One region of the Halomonas sp. ANAO-440 genome, then DNA from elsewhere that is predicted to be linked to it. Evidence: predicted binding sites of a transcription regulator. Region 1 holds the regulator's gene; the other holds the start of a gene.
What was found. Region 1 encodes PhoB, which activates phosphate uptake and scavenging genes when phosphate is short. Its sites were predicted from a motif close to TGTCATANNNNTGTCANA; they were not measured.
Positions count from the first base shown of each region.

Region 2: a site for PhoB is predicted at 3,584-3,601, ahead of KZO25_RS09395 (heavy metal response regulator transcription factor). Genes of this name have one in related genera too.

Region 1 is NZ_JAHXBV010000002.1:40,905-46,712, reverse strand. It holds gene KZO25_RS01190 (ABC transporter permease subunit) at 1-838, shown strand, start outside; gene pstA (phosphate ABC transporter permease PstA) at 854-2,530, shown strand; gene pstB (phosphate ABC transporter ATP-binding protein PstB) at 2,612-3,406, shown strand; gene phoB (phosphate regulon transcriptional regulator PhoB) at 3,525-4,214, shown strand; gene phoR (phosphate regulon sensor histidine kinase PhoR) at 4,216-5,523, shown strand; gene phoU (phosphate signaling complex protein PhoU) at 5,507-5,808, opposite strand, start outside.
Region 2 is NZ_JAHXBV010000011.1:4,269-10,076, reverse strand. It holds gene KZO25_RS09415 (efflux RND transporter permease subunit) at 1-148, opposite strand, end outside; gene KZO25_RS09410 (efflux RND transporter periplasmic adaptor subunit) at 160-1,623, opposite strand; gene KZO25_RS09405 (TolC family protein) at 1,620-2,864, opposite strand; gene KZO25_RS09400 (hypothetical protein) at 3,012-3,428, opposite strand; gene KZO25_RS09395 (heavy metal response regulator transcription factor) at 3,642-4,322, shown strand; gene KZO25_RS09390 (heavy metal sensor histidine kinase) at 4,319-5,704, shown strand.

The DNA of each region.
Region 1 (5,808 bases):
CTATACCGCCTACTTCATGACCCCCAAGCTGCGCGGCAAGGTCAAGCCGACCATCGAGATCATGGAGGCACTGCCGACGGTGATCCTCGGGTTCCTCGCCGGCCTGTGGCTGGCGCCCTTCATCGAGGGCAGCCTGCCCGCGGTGTTCAGCGTGCTGCTGCTGATGCCGCTGGCGATGCTGGCCTTCGCCTACGCCTGGAGCCGACTGCCGGAGGGTATTCGCCGGCTCGCGCCGGAGGGCTGGGAAGCGGCGCTGCTGGTGCCGGTGATCCTGCTGGTGGGCTGGTTCTGCGTGGCCATGAGCCCGCACCTGGAGATCTGGCTGTTCGACGGCAACATGCGCCAGTGGTTGACCGACATCGGCATCGTCTACGACCAGCGCAACGCCCTGGTGGTAGGCATCGCCATGGGCTTTGCGGTGATCCCGACGATCTTCTCGATCGCCGAGGATGCGGTGTTCAACGTGCCGCGCCACCTGACCCAAGGCTCGCTGGCGCTGGGCGCCACCCGCTGGCAGACGGTGCTGGGCGTGGTGCTTCCCACCGCCAGCCCCGGGATGTTTTCGGCGGTGATGATGGGCTTCGGCCGCGCCGTGGGCGAGACCATGATCGTGCTGATGGCCACCGGCAACAGCCCGATCATGAACTTCAATATCTTCGAGGGCATGCGCACCCTGTCGGCGAATATCGCCGTCGAACTGACCGAAACCGCGGTGGGCTCGAGCCACTTCCGGGTGCTGTTCCTCGCCGCCCTGGTCCTGCTGGCCATGACCTTCGTGGTCAACACCCTGGCCGAGATCATTCGCCAGCGCCTGCGCAAGCGCTACAGCAGCCTCTAATTCCAGGAGTCGATGATGAAGCAATGGTACAAGAGCGGCGCCCCCTGGATCTGGCTGAATGCCGGCGCTGTCGCGATCTCCGTGATCATGGTGCTTGGCTTGATCGGTCTGATCGCCGTGCGCGGTCTCAGCCACTTCTGGCCGGCCGAGATCGTCGAGTTCCAGGTCGGTGATCCGGAGCTGGGCCTTGGCCAGATGGTCATGGGGGAGCACGTGCGCTCCCAGACCATTCCGGTTCAGGTGGCGCGGGATGCCGGCATCGCCGTGCCGCCGGAACTGGGCGAGGGCGACCTGGTGACGCGTCACCTGATCAAGCAGGGCAATCGCGACGTCACAGGGCGCGACTTTGCCTGGTATCCCGAACTGCAGATGAGCGAATGGCAGACGCCCCCCGATGCCATGGTGCTGGAGCGACGCGAATGGGGTGACTTCTTCGGCTACCCGCTGCGCCTCCTCGAAGATGGCGAGGTGGTCGCCGAAGGCGAGGGGCTGTGGGACGAACTGCAGGCGCGGATTGACCGCGGCAATGAGCTGTTCCGCGAGATACGCCGTATCGAGCGCCGCGACGTTGGCGTCATCAGCGAGCGCATGGAGGAGTTGCGCCTCCAGCAGCGCGGCCTGCAGCGCGATCCAGATATCGATCCGGACACGCTCGCCGACGCGCTGGACCGGATCGAGAGCGAGGGCGCCTCGCTGCAGGCGGAGTTCGAGGTCCTGCGTGAAGAGCTCGAGGTGCTGCGCCAGGCCAGCCGCCGCGACGTGCTGGTGGCCAGCGTGGCCGGCGGTGAAGAGGTCGAGGTCAGCGTCGGCGAGATCGTTCGCGCGGTGCAGCCCAACAGCATGTCGTTGGGTGCCAAGGCGGCGGCCTATGTGCAGCAGTTCTGGGCCTTCGTCAGCGGTGAGCCCCGCGAGGCGAATACCGCCGGCGGCATCTTCCCGGCGATCTTCGGCACCGTGACCATGGTGCTGCTGATGTCGCTGATCGTCAGCCCCTTCGGCGTACTGGCGGCCATCTACCTGCGCGAGTACGCCAAGCAGGGGCCGCTGCTCAAGCTGATCCGGATCTCGGTCTACAACCTCGCCGGGGTGCCGTCGATCGTCTATGGGGTGTTCGGCCTGGGCTTCTTCGTCTACACCCTGGGCGGCTCCATCGATGAACTGTTCTACGCCGACCGCTTACCGTCGCCGACCTTCGGTTCGCCGGCGCTGATCTGGGCTTCGCTGACCCTGGCGCTGCTGACCCTGCCGGTGGTCATCGTCTCCACCGAGGAGGGCCTGGCGCGGATTCCCTCCTCGGTGCGCCAGGGCAGCCTGGCGCTGGGGGCGACCAAGTCCGAGACGCTGTGGAAGGTGGTGGTGCCGCTGGCCACGCCGGCGATGATGACCGGCATGATCCTGGCGATTGCCCGAGCGGCGGGGGAGGTGGCGCCGCTGATGCTGGTGGGGGTGGTCAAGCTGGCGCCGACGCTGCCGGTGGATGGCAGCTTCCCCTTCGTGCACCTGGACCGCCAGATCATGCACCTCGGCTTCCATATCTACGACGTCGGCTTCCAGAGCCCCAACGTCGAGGCCGCGCGGCCGCTGGTCTACGCCACGGCGCTGGTGCTGGTGATCCTGATCATCGTGCTCAACATGACCGCCATCAGCATCCGTAACCGGCTGCGCGAACGCTACCGCGCCGCGTCCGATTGACGCCAACCCGACTGCATGGCGGCGGCCTGGGCCGTCGCCACGATACTTAAGAGGCGAGAGATGACTACCATGACGTCAGCCATGACCACCGCCAGCCATCGTGACGCCATGCGCGGCATGGGCAAGACCACTTTCAAGGTGCGCGACCTCAACCTGTTCTACGGCAAGGACCAGGCGCTCAAGGGCATCGACCTGGATATCCCGGCCAACAAGGTGACCGCCTTTATCGGCCCCTCCGGCTGTGGCAAGTCGACCCTGCTGCGCTGCTTCAACCGCATGAACGATCTGGTCGATATTTGCCGCGTCGAGGGCGATATCCTGCTCGACGGCGAGGACATCTACGCCCGCGGCGTGGATGTCGCCGAGCTGCGCCGCAAGGTGGGCATGGTGTTCCAGAAGCCCAACCCCTTCCCCAAGTCGATCTTCGAGAACGTCGCCTACGGCCTGCGCCTGCAGGGCGTCAACAGCAAGTCGGTGCTCGACGAGGTGGTAGAGCGCTCGCTGCGCGGCGCGGCGCTGTGGGACGAGGTCAAGGATCGCCTCGGCGACAACGCTTTCGGCCTCTCCGGCGGCCAGCAGCAGCGCCTGGTGATCGCCCGGGCCATCGCCATTGAGCCGGAGGTGATCCTGCTCGACGAACCGGCCTCGGCGCTGGACCCGATCTCGACGCTGAAGATCGAGGAACTGATCCACGAGCTCAAGGAGCAGTACACCATCCTCATCGTCACCCACAACATGCAGCAGGCGGCCAGGGTCTCCGACTACACCGCCTTCATGTACCTCGGCGATCTGGTTGAGTTCGGCGAGACCAACACCATCTTCACCGAGCCCGAGAAGAAGCAGACCGAGGATTACATCACCGGACGCTATGGATGATGCCGGCACCCACCGTCGTCACTTCCACCGGGTCGCCGGGTGCGATAGCGCTGTCATCGAAATGACATGATATCGTGCTGTTATCGTCATCGACCCGCTACTGAGCTAGAGGCCCCGAATGACAGCCAAGACCGTTCTGATCGTCGATGATGAAGCGCCGATCCGCGAAATGATTGCCGTGGCCCTGGAAATGGCCGACTACCGGGTGCTCGAGGCCGACAACGCCCAGACCGCCCACGCCATGGTCGTCGACCACCAGCCCGACCTGCTGCTGCTCGACTGGATGATGCCCGGCACCAGCGGGATCGAACTGGCCCGTCGCCTCAAGCGCGAGACCACCACCAGCGAGCTGCCGATCATCCTGCTCACCGCCAAGGGCGAGGAGGACAACAAGATCCTGGGGCTCGAGGCCGGCGCCGACGACTACATCACCAAGCCCTTCTCGCCGCGGGAACTGGTGGCCCGGCTCAAGGCCGTGCTGCGCCGCTCCACCCCGAAGGGGGTGGAAGACCTTGTCGAGGTCGAGGGGCTCGAGCTCGACCCGGTCAGCCACCGGGTCAGCGCCAACGGCAAGTCGCTGGAAATAGGACCCACCGAGTACCGCCTGCTGCAGTTCTTCATGACCCACCAGGAGCGAGCCTATACCCGCGGCCAGCTGCTGGACCAGGTGTGGGGCGGCAATGTCTATGTCGAGGAGCGCACCGTGGACGTGCATATCCGTCGCCTGCGCAAGGCCCTGGGCGATGACCACCAGCATCTGATCCAGACCGTGCGTGGCACCGGCTACCGTTTTTCCATCAAGGTCTGACATGCGCCTATGGAGCCATGAAATCTGGCGGCTAGGGCTGTTGGCCGGGGCCGGCGGCCTGATCGGCTGGTTCTTCTCGGCCTTCGGGCTCGGCCTTGCCGCCGGCATGGGCGTCTACCTCTACCGCCACCTGCGCCGGCTTCGCGCCCTTCACCGCTGGCTCACCCGCAACCCCCAGGCCGAGCCACCCGCCGCCAATGGCCTGTGGGGGGAGCTGTTCGATCGGCTCTACCGCTATCAGAAAGGCCAGCGCCATACCCAGGAGCGGCTACGTACCACGCTCAAGCGCATCCAGGAGTCCTCCGAAGCCATGCGCGACAGCGTGGTGATGCTCGACCAGCATGGCGACCTGGAGTGGTGGAACGGCGCCGCCGACCGCATGCTGGGCCTGCGCACCCACCAGGATCGCGGCCAGCACATCACCAACCTGGTGCGCGATCCGCGCTTCGTCGCCTACTTCAATGCCCGCGACTACCGTGACCCCCTGACGCTGCCCTCGCCCATCGACGAGCGGATGGTCCTGCAGATCCAGATCACCCTCTACGGTGACGACGAGCGCCTGTTGATGGCGCGGGACATCACGCGCCTGCATCGCCTGGAGCAGATGCGGCGCGACTTCGTCGCCAACGTCTCTCACGAACTGAGGACCCCGCTGACCGTGCTGGCCGGCTATCTCGAGACCTACGCCGACAACGCCGACCAGCTGCCACCCCGCCTTGCCCGCAGCCTCGCCCAGATGCAGGGGCAGACCACGCGCATGCAGAGCCTGGTCAACGACCTGCTGCTGCTGTCACGTCTGGAGCTCGAGCAGAGCGGTGACGACCACGCGCCGCTGGACATGAGCGAGCTGCTCGAGAGCGTCCGCCACGATGCCGCAGCGCTCGCCAACGGCCAGCAGCAGATCTCGGTGGAAATCGACGAGCAGCGGCCGCTGCTCGGCAGCGAACAGGAGATTCGCAGTGCGGTATCGAACCTGGCCTACAACGCCGTGCGCTACACCCCGGCAGGCAGCCAGATCGTCCTGCGCTGGAAGGCGTGCGGCCCAGGTGCCTGTATCGAGGTAGAAGACAACGGCGACGGCATCGACCCGGAGCATGTGCCCCGGCTCACCGAGCGCTTCTACCGGGTCGACAAGGGCAGAAGCACTGCCACCGGCGGCACCGGCCTGGGGCTGGCCATCGTCAAGCATGTGCTGCTGCGCCACGACGCGACCCTGGAGATCGATACGCGCCCCGGCCAGGGGGCGCTGTTCCGCTGCGTCTTTCCCGAAGGGCGGCTGGTCTCACGGCGCCTCAACCACGACGCTTGAGCGCATCCTCATCGATCTGGTCCGGGTCCATGTGGCGAATATCCAGCCCCTTGACCAGGTAGATGACGTACTCCGCCAGGTTGTCGGCATGATCACCGACCCGCTCCAGGGCACGCAGTATCCACATCACGCTTAGCACCGGACCGATGGCGCGGTTGTCCTCCATCATGAAGGTCATCAGCGAGCGCATGGCGCTGCCGTATTCGTCGTCCACCGCCTCGTCCTCCCGCACCACCTGCAGCGCCAGCTCGGTATCGAAACGGGCGAAGGCCGTCAGCGCATCGC
Region 2 (5,808 bases), on a different contig from region 1:
GGACGATCACCTGAACGTCCGAGAGGTCGGGTATGGCGTCCAGAGGCATCTGTCGGCCTGTGAACAGCCCCCAGACGACGAAGATGGCGGTCACCAAGAGCACCAGCAGGCGATTGTGCAACGACCACGAAATGATCCTTTCGATCATGCAACCTCTCCTCAGTGGTCGTGAGCCGCCGGCTCGATAGCGGTGACTTCGTACACGAACTCTTCACGCTCGTGCATGCGGAAGCGCATCGCCATGTCTTCGTGCAGGCCATCAAGCTCAAGGTCGTCAGCCACGGCGAAGTCCATGACCATGGCAGGCCACCCCAACACGGGTATTGGCTCATGATCGACATTCACCATCCGTGCCTCCAGATCGACAGAGAGAAGGCGACCATCCGCCCAGACCTCATCGCCCACTTCCTCTTCCACGGCCTCGAGCATGCGGCCAAGCTCGGCACTGGCTGACGCTTCGGAATCGAGCAGGAAGTGACCGGAGAGGACGACTCGCTCCCCCTCCTGGAGACCATCGATGATTTCCAGGTCACCATTGGCACGGCTACCCACCTGCACTTCGCGAGCCTGGAAACGCCCCTCTCCCAGCGCCAGGATCACGCGATCCTGCCTACCGGTGCGGATCACCGCCTCGGCAGGGAGATGCAGCACACTTAGCAAAGGACGGGGCGCCAGATGAACGTCCGCGTACATGCCTGGCTTCAACCGTTCCCCGGGATTGTCGAAGGCCAATCGCACTCGCACGGTACGGGTCGGGCTGTTCAAGCTCGGGTAGATGTAATCGACCTTGCCCTCCAGACGTTCGCCGGGCCGGAAAGGCAATTTCACGTGAGCGGCATCGTCTCGTGTCACGGCATCGACCTGATGCTCGAACAGATCGGCCATCACCCATACCCGCGACAGATCGGCAATGGTCATGACCTCGGTGCCCGGCGTGACATACATGCCTTCACGGACATTCAGCGACTCCACGACACCGCCCTGCCGTGCCCGTACCGACACCAGCCGGCGCGGCTCGCCGGCTCTCTCGACCTCGGCGATCTCGGCCGCACTGACACCCAGCGCCCTCAGACGCTCACGTGCCGGCGCAGCACTGCCGCCACGGCGTACGATATGCAGCAGCTCTTCCTGCGCATTGACGAGTTCGGGTGAGTAGAGGCGAAACAGCAGCTGCCCCTCCTCGACCCGCTCACCGGTGGTTCGAACCGTGAGGTCTTCGATCCATCCTTCGGTGCGTAGATGGACATGTGACAGACTCGACTCGTCGTAATCGACGAAACCCACCGTTTCGACCAGGCGAGCCAGATCGCCGCGAACAACCGAGCCGATGCGCACGTTCATGTTCTGCTGCACCACCGGGCTGATGCTCACCGTGCCGGGTGCCGCAGCATCACCACCGCCCGCATAGATCGGGATGAAATCCATGCTCATCTCATCTTTGCGTGGCTCGGGAGACGTGACGGAGGGGTTGTGAGGATGCCGGTAGTAAAGAATGTCACGCTCGCCACTCGCCGGTTCATCTGCCGCAGCAACGTGAGCATGTGAATCCGGCCAGTAATTCATGGCAGCGCCACCCAATGCGGCCCCCACCCCCAGAATGGCAATTACTCCCAGAACTCTCATGCGTCCTCTCCCAACAGATAGAGCAGATCCACCTGCTCAAGACGTCGTGCCGTGGCGATGCCTATCGCATCGATCTGCGTGTCCAACTCAATGAGTCGAGCGCGTACGTAGGCAGTAAAATCGACCGTCCGGTTTCTGTAGCCATGCTCGGCCGCCTCAGCATTCGCCTTGGCTTGGGGGATGAGTCGCTCCACGAAACCGCGTTCACGCTCGCTCAGCTGTCGCCACCTGGCCTGCGATTCTTCGAGTTGGCGCTGCATCTCCCGTACCTGCTCATGCCACGCGTATTGAGCCGCCTCGCGCTGGTGTACGCTGGCAGACAGGTCACGGTCCTGACGCTGGCGAGTGAAAAGAGGTAAATCGACCATGACCATGGCCGACATGCGGTCAGGCATGCCCATGCCTCTTTCAGTCGGGGTGCCGTAGGTGAGCTCGACTGACCATTGCGGCTTATAGCCCTGCCGCGACAGCTCGATACCATGGGCTCCGGCATCGACAATTGCCTGCTCCGCCGCCAACAAGGGGTGGGCTAGTAACGTGCCCGTCGGTTCGGAAAGCTCCGGAAAGTCCGACGGTAGGGGTCTTGCCACGGCTTCCAGGCCGACCCACCGAGAAAGCTGGGCCAACGCCGCTGATTCCTGAGCCTGCGTGTTCAGCAAGCGATCATGCAGTCGGTCAAGTTCAAGCTCGGCACGCAAGAGATCCTGCTGATCGGCGAAACCGGAAGCGAATTCACGCTCGGTAATTTCACGCAGATCCTCGAACAATGGCTGGCTTTGCTTAAGCACCTCAAGTACGGCGCGCTGGTTATAAAGAGATAAATAAGCGCGGCGAACGGCGCGGATGGCAGCGCGCTCAGCATTGCTGCTACGCGCTTCCTCCGCCTGTGCCATGGCCAATTCCCGCTCGCTTGCAAAGCGGCGGCTATCGCCTCTGGGGAAGGTCTGACGAATGCCAAGCCGTAACTGAGTCATGCTGTCGTCTTCGACTGTAAAGCCATCGCGGGCAACATCCATGACTTCGACAATCAGCATGGGGTCGGGGAGCTGACTTGCCGAAATGGCAGCCTCCCGGCGTGCCTCAGCCAGCTCCTGAAAGCGCAGTGTGGCAGGATCGTCGATACGGGCAAGGCGCTCGGCCTCGCTGAGCGAGAGCGATGGCATTGCCAGCACCAGGGAGGGAACGAACAATGCGGCGCTCAACATCAGGGCAGCCCGCATACACACTGTTTTATAGCCCATAAAACTATCCCCCCGCCTCTAGAAGATTGTTTACTTTAATCATCATTATTTGCCATGAAATGTGGCGCACACTTCAAACAGGCCCGAATAAAATTGGCCGACTTGCGCCGGCCAATTCTCCTAGAGAACAATGACTTGATAATCTGATTACTGAAAATTAACGTGCAAGCTGTAGCGATGCGGTTCCCAGCCATCTCCACCGGGAGCGGAGTCACCTGATACCATCAGTCGGTATTGGCCAGGCTGAAGAGTTTCTTGAATTTCGAAATTTCCAGCAGATGATTGCGCTTCAGTGACAATGTTACCTTGCGCATCCACGAGCTGAGCACTCATACGGAGCAAGGGGTGAGTGGCACCAGGGAAATGGTCACTGCCGATTTTCACTGCCGTGGCTTGCTCCACATCCAGATAGTAAGTATGCGCCTGACCACTGTTAATAATCTTGCTAGTGGTACTGCCTTCCTGGAGGAAATTTCCGTTCTCTGCTGCGCTGCCAAAACTGGCAAAAGCCGGTACAGAGAACATGCTAACAACAGCAGTGGCGAGAGCGATTTTCTTAAGCATGTTACACCTCATCTAATTTAAAGTTTACTAGGACTGCGGTTCACTTCGTCAGACTTCTATGGTTCTGATGTGGAAAAGTGGTAGAATGTCTCTTGTCTACTCCTCTCCCGCTTCGTCTTTATGTGCTCATAGTAACTAATAGAAACGGACAGGAAAGTGACCCCAAAATGACATGTTTGTCATTTTCTATTGAGGCCAGAAAACGGAGGCGTCGTGAAAATTCTGATTGTTGAAGACGAGCCGAAAACGGGTGACTACCTTGCCCAGGGCCTTAGGGAGGCCGGTTTTGTCGTCGACTTGGCGCGCGATGGGCTGGATGGCCTCCACTTGGCACAGAATGAGGAGTATGACCTTCTGATTCTCGATGTGATGCTGCCGGGGATGGATGGCTGGACCATTCTCCAGATGGTGCGACGCGCAGGGCAGGATGTCCCCGTCCTGTTTCTGACGGCCCGGGACGAAGTTGACGACCGAGTCAGGGGGCTTGAGCTCGGAGCTGACGACTACCTGGTAAAACCGTTTGCCTTTTCCGAGCTGCTGGCTCGTATCCGATCCTTACTCAGGCGCGGCAAGACCCGCGAGCCCGAAATATTCCGGGCCGCTGACCTGGAGCTTGACCTGCTGAAGCGCCGAGTCACAAGAGCTGGTGAGCGTATCGACCTTACCGCCAAGGAATTCGCCCTGCTCGAGCTGCTGATTCGTCGGAAGGGTGAGGTACTCCCCCGCTCGCTGATCGCCTCTCAGGTCTGGGACATGAATTTCGACAGCGACACCAACGTGATTGATGTTGCCGTCAGGCGGCTGCGAGCCAAGGTCGATGGCCCGTTCCACCTCAAGCTGATACGTACCGTTCGCGGCATGGGTTATGTGCTGGAGGCCTCTGACATCACATGAGACGGCAGCCACTCTCCCTAACCGCGCGTCTAGCACTATTGTTCGCCATGCTGACCGCTAGCCTGCTGCTGGTACTTGGCCTATTGATGGAGCGTCTGATCGACACTCACTTCGACCAAATCGATAGCCAGGAACTGAGTGCCAAGATGACCATGATCGATAATCTGCTGGGGCAAGCGCACTCATCCGTGGCATTCGACGCTTTGCTACTTCAACTCGACACCATACTGGCCAGTCATGACACCCTGGCCCTCTCGATCCGAGACGAAGAGGACGAGGTGCTTTATGCCTTTCGGCCCGAGCAACTAACACCAGCAAAGCAGGGAAATGAGGTCGCCGCCCAGACCCGCTGGCAGCATGAGGGGCGCAGCTTCATCGGCCGAGAGGCCGAGAAGACGCTTCCACTGCCCGAGCCAATTCCCTTGGACGTGCTGATTGGGCTTGATATCAGCCACCATGCACACTTCCTCAGCGACATCCGCCGCCATCTGTGGACCGGAATAACGATGGCGACGCTGATTGCGGCGCATCTCGGCTGGCTAGCCGCACGCAACGGCCTAGCACCACTTCGCCGGGTCACCCGCACCGCCAGCAAGCTCTCCGCCGACCGTCTCGGCGAGCGCCTATCCGAGCGAGATGCTCCGGCTGAGATGCTGGCCTTGGTCAGCGCCTTCAACGGTATGCTCGACCGCTTGGAAGCCGACTTTCAGCGTCTCAGCGATTTCTCCGCAGATATCGCACATGAGCTTCGCACCCCCGTCTCTAACCTGCTGACCGAAACCCAGGTCGCGCTGTCGCGGCCGCGCTCCGCCGAGGCTTACCGTGAGGTGCTGCACTCCAACCTGGAAGAGTTCGAGCGACTGGCAAGGATGATCGCCGACATGCTGTTCCTGGCGAAGACCGACCACGGTCTGCTACCGAACCCGTTCGAGACCGTGGTGCTTGAACAGGAAGCAGAGGCGCTGCTGGAATTCTACGAGGCTCTCGCTGAAGAAAAAGGCATTAAGCTACAGCTATCCGGAAACGCCACGGTAACCGGCGACCGGTTGATGCTGCGTCGCGCTCTCTCCAACCTGATCTCGAACGCCGTGCGCCACACGCCCGCCGGCGGCACCATCGAGATTTCTATCACCCCGTCCCAGGATTGGGCACAGCTGAGCGTCAGCAATCCCGGCGAAACCATACCTGCCGATCAACTTCCACGATTATTCGAGCGCTTCCACCGCGCCGACAACATCCGCAGCCACCACGGAGAAGGGGCCGGGCTCGGGCTCGCCATCACCCGATCCGTCATCAAAGCGCATGGGGGTGACGTCACGGTCTCCTCACAGGATGGCATCACTACCTTCTGCCTCTCCCTGCCGCTCACTGACAGGCCCTGAATACCAATGGAGGAATGACTCGATGCTTCCCAAGTCCAACAAACCCGATCGCTCTGGCCCAGGGCATCCCCTTCTTTTTGATACTGGCCGTACTGATGACCATG